2 regions of the Paenibacillus donghaensis genome follow, and region 2 is predicted to be linked to the other one. Evidence: riboswitches for the same ligand, from Rfam matches in the RefSeq annotation. Region 2 holds a riboswitch; the other holds the start of a gene.

Region 1 (6,093 bases), 4.1 Mb from region 2:
AAGTGAAGAAGGTCTTCAGGATAATCAAGTTAAACACGCTCATGGCGCCCGGCAGAACCAAACTCCACACCGTATTCATCATCCCCAGGTTTTTAACCAGAATATAGGAGGGAATCAAACCGCCGCTGAAATACATGGTGAAGACCAAGGCTGACAAAATAAAGTTTCTTCCCCACAGCCGCTTCTTCGTTAACGGATACGCTGCGCAAATGGTCAGGAACATACATACGATGGTGTAGAAAATCGTAAGCACAATACTGTATCCAAGCGTATAAAGCATATCCACATCGCTCAAGATGGTTTTGTACGTTTCTGTTGTGAAGCCTACCGGCCACAGTCCTACTTTTTGGGAAACAATCGCTTCGTTAGAGCTGAAGGAAAGCGCTATCATGTACAGGAACGGAACAATACATGTGAAGGACAAGGCCACAATAAATGCAATTATCGCAATATCCGCTACACTCATTTTTTTCTTTTTGCGCATAGTGTTCGCCATCCTCACCATATCCCATCCTCACCTAATTTCTTCGCGATATAGTTAGCGGAAACCAGCAGGGTCAGGCCAACCACGGATTGGAACAATCCTACCGCTGTTGCCTGGGAGAAATCTCCCGAACTAATACCAACTCTGTACACGAAGGTACTGATAACATCGGAGTATTCGCTAACCAGTGAATTCCCCATCACGAAGGGACGATCGAACCCGATGGAAACCATCCTGCCAATTTGGAGAATCAGCAAAATATTGATGGTTGGCTTAATGCTGGGCAGTGTAATATGCCACATTTTACGAAGCCTGGTACAGCCGTCCATATCGGAGGCCTCATACAATTCCTTATTGATTCCGGTAATGGCTGCCAGATAAATGATGGTCCCCCATCCGACATTCTGCCATACGCCAACGGAGATATAAGTGATCAACCAAGGTGTTTTCTGCGACAGAAACTCGATTTTCTCTAAACCAAGGCTAGCCATGAAATTATTGACCATACCGCTATTGGAGAACATCAGGTATACGATACCCCCAATAATAACCCAGGACATAAAGTGAGGCAGATAAAGCACGGTCTGGGTCAATTTCTTGAATTTTGCCTGTCTCACTTCATTGAGCAGAATCGCCAGCAGAATAGGCGCCGGGAATCCCGCGATCAAATCCAGAACATTCAGGACCAGCGTATTCTTCAGTGCACGATAGAAGCTGTCCTGCTGGAAAATAAACCGGAACACATCCAGTCCAACCCACTCGCTACCCCTTATTCCTTCAAAAATGTTGTAATCCTGGAATGCCATAATCAATCCATAGATGGGAGCATATTTAAAAATGGCAATATACGACAGAGGCAGCAGCAAAAGGGCGTACAGGATGGCATCTCTTTTTATCCTGAGCCAAAAAGTGTTTCTTCTTTTTATTCCGATATGGTTTCGTTTACTGTCTAAAACCGCTTTCATTTCTCTCATCCCTCCGGCTGTATTAAGGAGCTCTCATGTCCTGTCCTTCATTATACCTACCGGAGCAAATAAGAAAATGTACTCCCTTAAATGAATTTTGTAATAAATTAAAATGTGGGAGGGCTACAGCAATTTTTTTCTGAATTCCTTTGGGGAGCATTGGTTGTATTTATAGAAGATTCGAGTTCACCATTATAAAACAAGCCCCCTCTCAGGGGTACAAAATAAGCCGATCCAGTAAAGGATCGGCTTATTTTTATAGCTTTCTTAAGTTCAATCACGTTTATTCTCAACAGATTTCATACGGTTTTGATCGTCAGGCAGACGGTCATTACTGAATTCCTGGCCTGCTTCTAACTCACCATGGCCGCAAACACTTCGGGAAAAATTTGTGAACTGCCTTTTTTGCTCATCCAGCTCGTGTTTACGCTTAAGAAGCTCCTGCGGATCCTGATTTGTCATAATGTTAACCTCCTAGGAAATCAAAATAAGTCTCCAAAAATGGAATCATGCTGTTTATTCGCACTACAGAAGTTTTCCATAATAGAGCGGTGCTTATGCAAGAAATTCAAAATCCAGCTTCTCTTTAGTTCTTATAAGGGATCAGCTATTTGATATTCAGATCCCTTCTATACTAAGTTTACGAAGCTATAGAATTATTGCTCTTTATCCCGGCCGAGCAGTCCGCTGAGAGCCTCTGTCACGTTCATACCGGTAAGCGTCTGTGCCAATTCAGGAACTTGGGCCATGATTTTGGCGATATCGCCGGTAATTTTGTTCACGCCGGATGAAGCTCCATCCTGGGATATCACTGTAATCTTATCGACCTTGGCCAGCGGGGAAGCGATTTTGTCAGCCAGCTCTGGCAGAACCTTCAAGAATTCCACTATAAGTGCGGCTTGCGTGAACTGTTTGTACGCTTCAGCTTTCTTCTCCAGTGCCCCCGCTTCCGCCGCACCGGCCAGTTGAACAATTTCCGCGTTGGCTTTCCCCTTCGCCAGTTCTGCTTCCGCTATTGCTAGCCCCCGATTGGTAATTGTGGCCGCCTCTGCTTCCGCCTCAAGAATTTGCCGCTGCTTGGCTGCTTCCGCTCTCATGATCGTAGCCTGGTTCTCCGCCTCAGCAGGCTTGATCACCGTTGCCTCCAACTCCTTCTGTCTCAGCTCAACTTCGATTTCCCGGACGGTCCGGTTGGCCTCCGCTTCCATCTGCGTGATCTTGACCTGTTCGGTAACCAGCGACTGCTTGATTTTGTTCTGCTGCAATTCGTACGCAAGATCCGCTTGTGCTTTTTTCACTTCAGTCTCCAGCTTGAAGTCCGCCTGCTTAATGTTCAAATCCTTCTCGAACAGAGATTCCTTGGCCCGAGCAGCGGTTCCCGCTTCAATGGTGGCCTGATGCGCATTGGCTTTGGCAATGGAGGATTCTTTCTCTGCCTCGGCTTGTTTGATCTGAATGTCGCGTTCCGCTTCCGCCTTGGCGATGCTGGCATCGCGTCGGATGCGCTCAATTTCCGGAACCCCCATATTGTCGATATACCTTTTGTCATCAGTAATTTTCTTAATGGTGAAGCTGACCACCTCAAGCCCCATCTTGTCGAGGTCTTCCGAGCAGGTCTCCCGCATCTTGCTGTTGATTTCGTCAGGTGTCTTTAGAATGGATTCCACTGTTAATTGTCCGATCAAGCCGCGCAAATGGCCTTCCACCGAATGCAGGATAATCGTCTCGCGGTCTTCTTCCGGCCTGTCGATAAACTGCTCACTGGCAGTCAGAATAGCGGTAGGATCGCTTTTAATCTTAATCTGAGCTACCGCCTCTAGGTTGAGCTTGATGCCCTGCCGGGAGAACATCGCCTGCGCAGGGATGACATCGAAGCTCATCAGCATCATGGAGATGGTCTTATTGTTCTGGAAGCCGGGGATGACGAACGTCCCGCCGCCCTGAACCACTCTTTTTCCGCCGAGGCCGTACACAATCATCGCCTGATTGGGCGGAACCTTTTTATAAGCGTTCACAATACTGAACAAAGCCAGCAGGATAACAACAACAATTGCCGAGATTAAATAAAGAATAACCATTCGGTTCGACACTCCCCGTTATTTATAATTGGTCGATTTTCCTCTCGAAGAGGGTTACTGCCGCCATTCCTTTATCCACCTTTAGAATAATCACCCTGTCGCCCCTCACGAGCTGCTGGCCGGTTTCTGCCCGCACTCCAATGGAACGCATCGTTCCATGCAGCACATATTTCATTTCTCCAACAGCTCCATCCATTGCAGAAATGCTGATGTACCCGAGTTGTCCCGCCTGCTCATAATCCATTTTATTCATGCTACTATCATACCGAGTCATCACCCGGGCCAGCACCACATACATCAGACAACCCAGAAGCAAGGCAACCACGGTGCAGATCAGCACCACTGCAAGCATATTCATACCGCTGAACCGGGTAAGCACATAACCAGTGCCACCCCAGACCGCGACAAACACCATTAGAGGGAGTATGGGCACAAAGCCCGGACCACCAGCATCGCCACCTCCCACATGCAGATGACCCGCCAGGCCATGCCCATGAAATCCGCCGCTGAGGAGAAGCATTAATCCAACCCAGAAACACACGATAAATACAGTAACGATAACAATCCCCCCTTTAAAGCATTTTAGATAGTGCCTAATGTCTCTGATTTTCGTTGTTATGAGATTTCTAGTCCTTCATACAGACCAACTTTTCTTTCTGCATGCGCAGCAAAAAGACCACAGAAGCGTCAGGGCTCTCCGTGGTCGGTTAATCGATCATGGCGCTCATCCTCTCTCTTCGAGGCTTACGGGGTTAGCTGACGGATTCGGGCAGCGAGATTGCCCTACCTTGCCAGATCGGCTTCTCAGCACGCAGCAAGGATTCACCCCAAGTGAGCGGCAGCATCAGAGCGAAAGCCGCAATCACCATTGGTTCCCCCGTTCCCACTATCGGAATTCAGCCATTTGAGAACAGTTATATTACATTCGGTTATTGATTGAATCTTACGCCTGTGGCCATTTAATGTAAAACGTTGCGGATGGCAAAAGAAGCCCAAAATGCCCCCTCTTCACGAATGAAGGCGCATTCTTTGGTTTTGTTCTTAAGCGGTCGATGATTTGCTCATTTTCGCTCCGCTTCAGAACTCTTATCTCATTTCTATCACACATTAAAGTTCCCGTCAGGAATATTCTGCAAATCATTCGGGAACGTTAACAGCAAAACTAATCGAAAGGTGAGCGCCTTATAATGACTAACCAAACTCAGACCTCATTTCCTTCTGTAGATCAAAATTCCGATTACATCGAAGCCGCACTGTTCTATACAAGTGACCTCAAAAAAAGATGCTTATCCTTTCACGGAAAGGAAGGAATGGTCATTTATCTGGAGTCTCTCACTGATACAGATTTGATTGAACGAAATGTGATTGTTCCTTTTAGCCGTAATCAGGACAAAGACCTTCCTGAGCTGTTCACAACACTTAGTTTCAGTTTGGAAACAGAACTAAACCAAGGTATTCAGGGGCTTCTTGAAGGAAGCTGTCTTTATTTTTTAGAAGGAACGTCTGAATTTTATGTCCTCTTCACTCCTGCCAAATACGAACGAAGCATTAGCGAACCTGAGAATGAAGGGGTTATTCGGGGACCTCATAACGGTTTTATTGAACAGATGAAGGTTAACTTATACCTGATTCGGAAACAAATAGCATCCCCAAACCTTATTGTCCGCTACTTCACACTTGGAAAATTCGCCCCCAAACAGGTAGGCATGGTATATATGGAGAATATCGCCAAACCTGAATTGATAAAGATTGTAGAATCAAGAATAAAGAAGATTTCGCTCGATTGGGTAATCACCACTGGCTTTATTCAGGAATTGACGGAGGATAACTCCTTCTCCATATTTCCACAACTAATCAATACGGAGCGTCCGGACCATACCTCATCCTATTTACTGGACGGATATGTCGCCCTACTGCTGGATGGGGACCCTACAGCTTTGATTTTGCCGGCGAGCTTCTTCAGCTTTTATCAGACACCGGATGACTATAACAATCGATGGATGATCGCTTCTTTTGTCCGGTTTATCCGTCTGATCGGCTTTGTAACAGCATTTCAGTTGCCAGCGCTCTACATTGCCACTGTTTCTTTCCACTCCAATGTCCTTCCCTTGCAATTGTTCTTTTCGATTCAAGGTTTATTGACCCGGGTCCCTTTTCCTCCGCTGATTGAAGCGATGCTGCTTGAACTTATATTCGAACTGTTGCGGGAAGCAGGACTTCGTCTGCCCAACCGTGTAGGTCAGACTATTGGGATTGTTGGGGGGTTGGTTATCGGGGATGCAATTGTTAAGGCAGGACTGGTTTCTTATTCGATGATCATTGTTGTAGCGTTGACTGCCATTGCATCTTTTCTTATCCCTTCCAACGAAATGAGCTCTGCTATCCGGTTTATGCGGTTTCCATTGATGATTGCTGCCTCATTATTCGGATATATTGGGATATCATTTGGGTTAACACTCATTTTCATACATTTGTGCAAGCTAGAATCTTTTGGGCAACCCTACCTTAGACCATTAAGTCCGTTAAATTTTCAAGGCCTGAAGGATACCTTCGTACGCTTTCCAAT
Region 2 (6,093 bases):
ATATCCCACGCTGATCACAGCCTTTGGAGCCTCCGAGGCGTCACCGGACCTTTCGCTTGAGCGTACGGTTATCCATGAGATTGGTCATCAATATTTCTATGGCATGCTGGCCAGCAATGAATTTGAAGAAGCCTGGCTGGATGAAGGCTTCACTTCCTACGCCGAGGAGCGGTTGATGGAGCAGGAATATGGCGTCCCCTCCAATCTTCCTATCCAGGCGAGCCTGGCTTTTCCATCCCTGCCGCTGAATCTGGAGACCTGGAAATATGGCAATGCAGATGCCTACGCCCGGAATGTGTATCTTCGCGGCAAACTGGTGCTGAAGGATATTGAACAGCAGGTGGGCAGCACTGCAATGGACAGCATCTTGTCTGCCTATACCCGTAAATACCGCTTCCGCCATCCTTCCAGCAGCGATTTCCAGCGCACTGTGGAGAAGGTAACGGGACAGTCCTGGCAGTCCTATTTCGACCAGTATGTCTATAGCGGAGGGGCACCCGATTTCGCCATAGACAGTATTACGTCCTCTTCTCAGGCAGAAGGAAGCTCTCACAGCTATCAATCCCGGGTCCAAGTCTCGAACCACGGCAGCGAGTATGCCAAGGTACCCGTTCGGTTTAATTTCTCCGACGGGACTGCCGTCGAGCGGATTTGGAGCGGCAACGGGACGGAAACCACCTTTCAGCTCTCCCACAACAGCCCCCTGTTGTCGGCGGAGATCGACCCGGGCCATACGGTTCTGCTGGAGAGCAAGCACCTGAATAACTTCAGACTGGCGGAGCTTGACCGCAAATCACTTTCCCGCTGGACATTAAGTTTGACGAAACTGCTGGAAACAGCGCTTAATACATTGGTCTGGTGAGGTGAATGATGGTGAGAACTTCATTAACCCGTGGCTGGCGCAGCATGAAGGAGCAGTCCTATATCCTTATCCTGCTGTTTATCTACCGGCTGCTGTGGGGCTATTTTCTGTACCGGTTCGTAAGGTCGGCGGTGATCCCTGTGATGCAGCATTACCCTACCGCCGATGCAGGCGGCAGTGCGCTGGGGCGCCTGCTCTTCTACATTGAAGGCCAATTTGCCTTAAGCTCAGATTCTGCGGTACACGGGTGGCTCCTGATGCTGCTTGCGCTCTCCCTGCTCCGGCTGCTTGCTTCACCCTTTATCAGGGCAGGGCTAATCTACGAGCTGCACCAGGAGAGTAAGGGAGAACGCGGTCTGTTCTTTTTTCCCGGCATGAAGCTGCACGGACTGTCTGTACTGCTGCTTAGCCTGGTGGAGTGGCTGCTGGCACTGCTTCCGCTCTGGTGGCTTGCCCCCAAAGTGTACGGGCTGCTGCTCTCCTCAGTTATGGATTATTCAAAACTGCTTACAGTGGTCCCCTATATACTGGCTTGGCTGGTTTATCTCTACCTGGTGCGGCTATTCATTCTTTATATGCAGTTTGGTTGTACGGCTGGAAACGGAATGTTCTCTTCGCTGCTGATTGCCTTTCAAGTTCTGTTCTCAGCAATCTTAATATCGCTTGTACTGGGGGCTGGCGGATTAGCCCTGCTGCTGATTAGCGGCCTCACTGGTATTTTTGCTCCGGGCCTATCTGCACTCCTGGTCCGCCAGCTCTGCCCGCTTCCTGCCACCCTGTTCCGAATGTGGGGAGTAGCTGCCCAATATCATCTATGGCACAGCAAGCGCTTTCCACAATAATACAGGCAATATTTGGACATAATAGAAAACCACTGCCTCCAGGTTTGGGACAGTGGTTTTTTTGTTGTGCACATCTGCTTAGAAGATTTGCAAAACTCTAAATCCTCTGATACAATGATGCCTGTACTACTAGTAACAACTTTGTAATCTTTTGAATTGTTTTATTCATAATTGCATGCAAACCGTCGGTTCTGACAACGATTGAAAGTCACTATTCTGGTGCATAACACGCCAAATTCCCTGCACCGGGAAGTGGGGGAACCATATTTTGGGTGAATTGATCTCGTAACAGAGGGATCATAGGGAATCTTCTACCGAACCCTTAAGCTAACCTCGCAGGCCTTGGAAGGAGTACATCTTTTGAAGATTCAGTTCTTTAAGAAAAAATTCGTCGCAGCTGCATTAGGGCTTGTTATGGCATTCTCGATTGGCGGAGGCAGCGCTTTTGCCGATTCTAAGATGGACAACGTTATTACAAAAACACTGGGAACGACATATAGAACCGGAGGAACAACCACATCCGGATTCGATTGCTCTGGATTTACGAAATATGTCTTCACCAAGATGGGCCTCAGCCTGCCGCGCACCTCGAAAGCACAATATAATGTTGGAACTACTGTATCGAAAAGTAAATTGCGCTCCGGCGATCTGGTATTCTTCAACACGCTCGGCAACGGAATTTCTCATGTTGGAATTTATGTTGGCAATGGCAAGTTCGCGCAGTCATCCTCATCGCGTGGTGTTACCATCACTTCCTTGAGTCAAGCCTATTGGGCCAACCGCTACGTTGGCGCCAAAAGAGTTATGAGTACGTCCTCGTACCAAGCTGTGGCCTACGATTGAAATTTCCCCACAACCTTAACCCCTATCATAGACTTAACCACCCGGACTTGATTATTGTCGTAATCAGGTTCGGTTTTTTTCTTTCCTTATTCTACCTTTTACACCGATCGATCCGTCGCGAAACAGCTTTTCCCCATTATTTCAAGAAAAATTTGTAAAAATACCACAAAGCCGCGTACTCCCCAGTATTTTGCCGCTCTGAATCTCCAATTCAGCTAATATTTCTGCATTAATATGTTATAAGTGATTGCCAAGCGCCAGCTTCTTTGTTACAATAATCGCAGTGAAGTTTTAGTAACATTTTTGTAATTATTCAGTTATGTTTTGCTAAGGTTTTGTCATGTATTGGTTACAAGCTAATCCTAATCAAACAGTATGTGCCGAGTTCCCTAACAATCAGGGAAACGGGGGAACCAACTTTGGGTGAATTGACCTCCTATTCTAAGAGGGGTCATAGGGGACCTTCAACCGAACCCTTAAGCTAACCTCGTAGGCATTTGGAAGGGGTATACACTTTTGAAGAAGAAGTTAGCAGCCGCATTACTCAGCTTTTCCATTGTTCTCACTATGGGAGCAGGAAGCGCTTTCGCCGATTCCAAGATGGATAAGGTAATCGACAACACTCTTGGAACGAAATACGTATCCGGCGGAGTTTCCACCAACGGATTTGATTGCTCTGGATTTACCATGTATGTGTTTGACAAGATCGGCATTAATCTTCCTCACCAATCCGGTTCCCAATACCAGATGGGCACAGCGATCTCACGCAGTGACCTGAGAGAAGGCGATCTTCTATTCTTCAATACAAGCGGCAAAGGTGTATCCCATGTTGGAATTTATGTTGGCGACGACAAGTTCGCACATGCATCATCCAAACGCGGTGTAACCATCAGCACACTGAGTGACAGCTATTACGTTGACCGTTACGTTGGCGCTAAACGTATCATGAGTACAGATGCTTACCATGATGTTGCCAGCGATGTTCAAGACAATGACAATGTTGAATAATAAGTAGCTCTTACAGAAGCTCTTTTCCGAGGTTGTTGCCACAACTCTCCGGGAAGGAGCTTATTTTTGTCTATATTTTTTATTTACCCCTCCCATAGAGTGCCAAACAGTAAATCTGCCGAAAAATCCATTTTAATAAAATATAATTTGTAATTTGTCAAGTTTCAGCCTTGTTCAGTTATTTTTGCGTCGCATCAGGCCGATAGTGGATATAATTTAGATATATCGTATTTCGCACGCGAAAGGAGGCCTCGTTGCCTTATGATCTCTTCCCCCGTTACGTTTCATGTAGTACCGATGGAGTCCGGGCATGGTGAGGATATTTGCCAGTGGGATTACCAGCCGCCGTACAACATCTATGGCTGGATGCCCTGGAAGCAGATGCAGGAGCTTGGCATTGAATTCGGCGACCCTCAGCTTCGTGAAGAACAATATGTATCTGTTATTAATGACCAGGGTGACTTATGCGGATTCGCACAGCTTTTTCCTATGGAAGGCGTGGTTCGGCTGGGAATCGGCATGCGCCCGGAGTTATGCGGCCAGGGGCTGGGCTCTTCATTTATGAACGCCATTGTAAAGAAGGCTCTAGCACGGTATCCGGAGCGGGAGATTGACCTGGAGGTGCTCACTTGGAACCAGCGTGCGATCCGGACCTACCGCAAGAGCGGATTCACCATTACCGACACCTATGAAAAGCGGACTCCGACCGGAGAGAAGCCGTTTTATTGCATGGTCTATGACCCAACGCAACGGCAGAGCTAATGCCTCAATCTCCTATACAATTGAGCATAAACCCTGTTCATTTTTTTGACACAAATACTATGATAACGCTTTAGCATAAGCTATACTATAAGCAGCAGCTTAAGTAAGAAACGGCTTTGCCGTCCTCTACAAGAGGCGGCATCCCTGAAAGGACGGATGACGATGCAAAAATGGATCATGAGCGGTTTGTTTTTTGCCGCCTGTGCCTTTGCGATTGTGCTGATGTTTGCTCTGCCCGGCAAGGAAGAGGTTGCTGAGGAGCAGAAACCGGCTATGCCGGCCGTACAGCTGGACGCCGCAGCCGCTGAGGAGGTAGTTAAGGCCACCTGCATCTCCTGCCACGGCGACCAGCTGCAGGGCGGAATGGGCCCGAGCCTTCAGCAGGCGGGCGCAGAGCATGATGCCGAGGCAATCTATAGCATAGTCACCAAAGGACGCGGACAAATGCCATCCTTCAAGGAGCAGCTGGCTCCCGAGGAAATCGCCAATGTCGCCATGTGGCTGGCCGAGAAGAAATGAACCGAACCCCCGTTCCTTATCTTAGCAATGCACAAAAAACACCCGTGCCCAGGACCTGTTGTTGTCCTAATCGGCACGGGTGTTTGCTATTTATTACGGTGCCCGGCTTATCTGGGCAGCCGCCTAACGGCTTTTGTCATATGCTTCGTTGAATTCATGCGCTTCACGGACATCCAGAGCCGTAATTCCACCAGCTTCATGGGATGTCAGCCGCAGAATCACCGCTTTGTAATCTATCGTGATATAGGGATGATGGTCGAAGGCCTCCGAGATCGTGGCTACCTCATCCACAAAAGCAATGCCCTTCATAAACTGGCTGAACATATATTTGCGCACCAGTGTACTCTCTTCCAGCTTCCAGCCTTCAAGCTTGATTACCTGCTCACGCAGTTCTTCCTCTGTTAATAGCAATTATTTCCCTCCCTTACTAAGAATAGCAACATAACCCGCCAGAATCGCCTACTCCACTTATCTGCTAAATAAAACATCCCTTAGCTTCTGAGGTCCAAGGGATGCGCCAAGATAACGGCAATTTTCGGTTAAATGTATTCTGAAATCCCGGCTAATATAACTCCAAGGCTCTACCAATCTTACCACGGGCTGTTGATTGCGGGCAAATGATGAGACTAAGCCCGGCAGGGCCGGTGTCAGACAAGCACCACCGAAGCCAGATCTTCCTCACCCAGCAGAATGTTAATACGGTGCGTCTCTTTATCATAGATCACAACACCGCTCCCCACTTGAATCACCGGCTCGTTGCCGAGTGCGAAGAATAGGTCCTCTGCCAGTGCCTCCCAGACCTCCATCTTGGATTCCTGCGGCAGTTCCTGCCACTCGTCAGGCTCCATCTCAAAAAATACATACCCGTCCGTAATCCGTCCGACCGCCTCGGTCAGCTCCGTCAAAATTTCACTGTAATCTCTGCCATGTTTCACACCCACGTATATCACTCCGTTTTCTCCACAATGAATAATTACTTACCTTTACCATTATAGCCGAAAATATGACTTCACAAAAAAGCGAATGCTGACGATAAATAAGAATATACGTTAGTCTTTTCACTTTAAGTGTCCCGCCGCTCTTCAAGGATGATAAACGCGGCATAGCCGGATCACTTTTTTAAAACTCATGGACGAGGTGCATAATGGAAATTTCATCAATACTCGGTTTGGTTTTTGGTTTGGTCGCAGTCCTCTGGGGGATGCTGCTGAAGCACGCTCCTCTGGCAAGCTTAAACAACCCCGCCGCCTATGTCAT

The links. Region 2 has a riboswitch for cyclic di-AMP ahead of B9T62_RS32505 (C40 family peptidase). Riboswitches for the same ligand answer to the same signal wherever they lie in the genome.
Region 1: it holds a riboswitch for cyclic di-AMP, as region 2 does, so the genes downstream of both, B9T62_RS13105 (NfeD family membrane protein) here and B9T62_RS32505 (C40 family peptidase) in region 2, are expected to answer to the same signal.

The regions. Positions count from the first base shown of each region.
Region 1 is NZ_CP021780.1:3,048,588-3,054,680, reverse strand. Features, by position in the region: gene B9T62_RS13125 (carbohydrate ABC transporter permease) at 1-484, opposite strand, end outside; gene B9T62_RS13120 (ABC transporter permease) at 499-1,449, opposite strand; gene B9T62_RS13115 (hypothetical protein) at 1,723-1,911, opposite strand; gene B9T62_RS13110 (flotillin family protein) at 2,106-3,527, opposite strand; gene B9T62_RS13105 (NfeD family membrane protein) at 3,550-4,086, opposite strand; cyclic di-AMP (ydaO/yuaA leader) riboswitch at 4,254-4,439, opposite strand; gene B9T62_RS13100 (spore germination protein) at 4,715-6,093, shown strand, end outside.
Region 2 is NZ_CP021780.1:7,161,539-7,167,631, reverse strand. Features, by position in the region: gene B9T62_RS32515 (M1 family metallopeptidase) at 1-862, shown strand, start outside; gene B9T62_RS32510 (hypothetical protein) at 868-1,704, shown strand; cyclic di-AMP (ydaO/yuaA leader) riboswitch at 1,924-2,061, shown strand; gene B9T62_RS32505 (C40 family peptidase) at 2,119-2,547, shown strand; cyclic di-AMP (ydaO/yuaA leader) riboswitch at 2,916-3,058, shown strand; gene B9T62_RS32500 (C40 family peptidase) at 3,064-3,555, shown strand; gene B9T62_RS32495 (GNAT family N-acetyltransferase) at 3,817-4,317, shown strand; gene B9T62_RS32490 (c-type cytochrome) at 4,480-4,836, shown strand; gene B9T62_RS32485 (4a-hydroxytetrahydrobiopterin dehydratase) at 4,960-5,247, opposite strand; gene B9T62_RS32480 (hypothetical protein) at 5,484-5,777, opposite strand; gene motA (flagellar motor stator protein MotA) at 5,981-6,093, shown strand, end outside.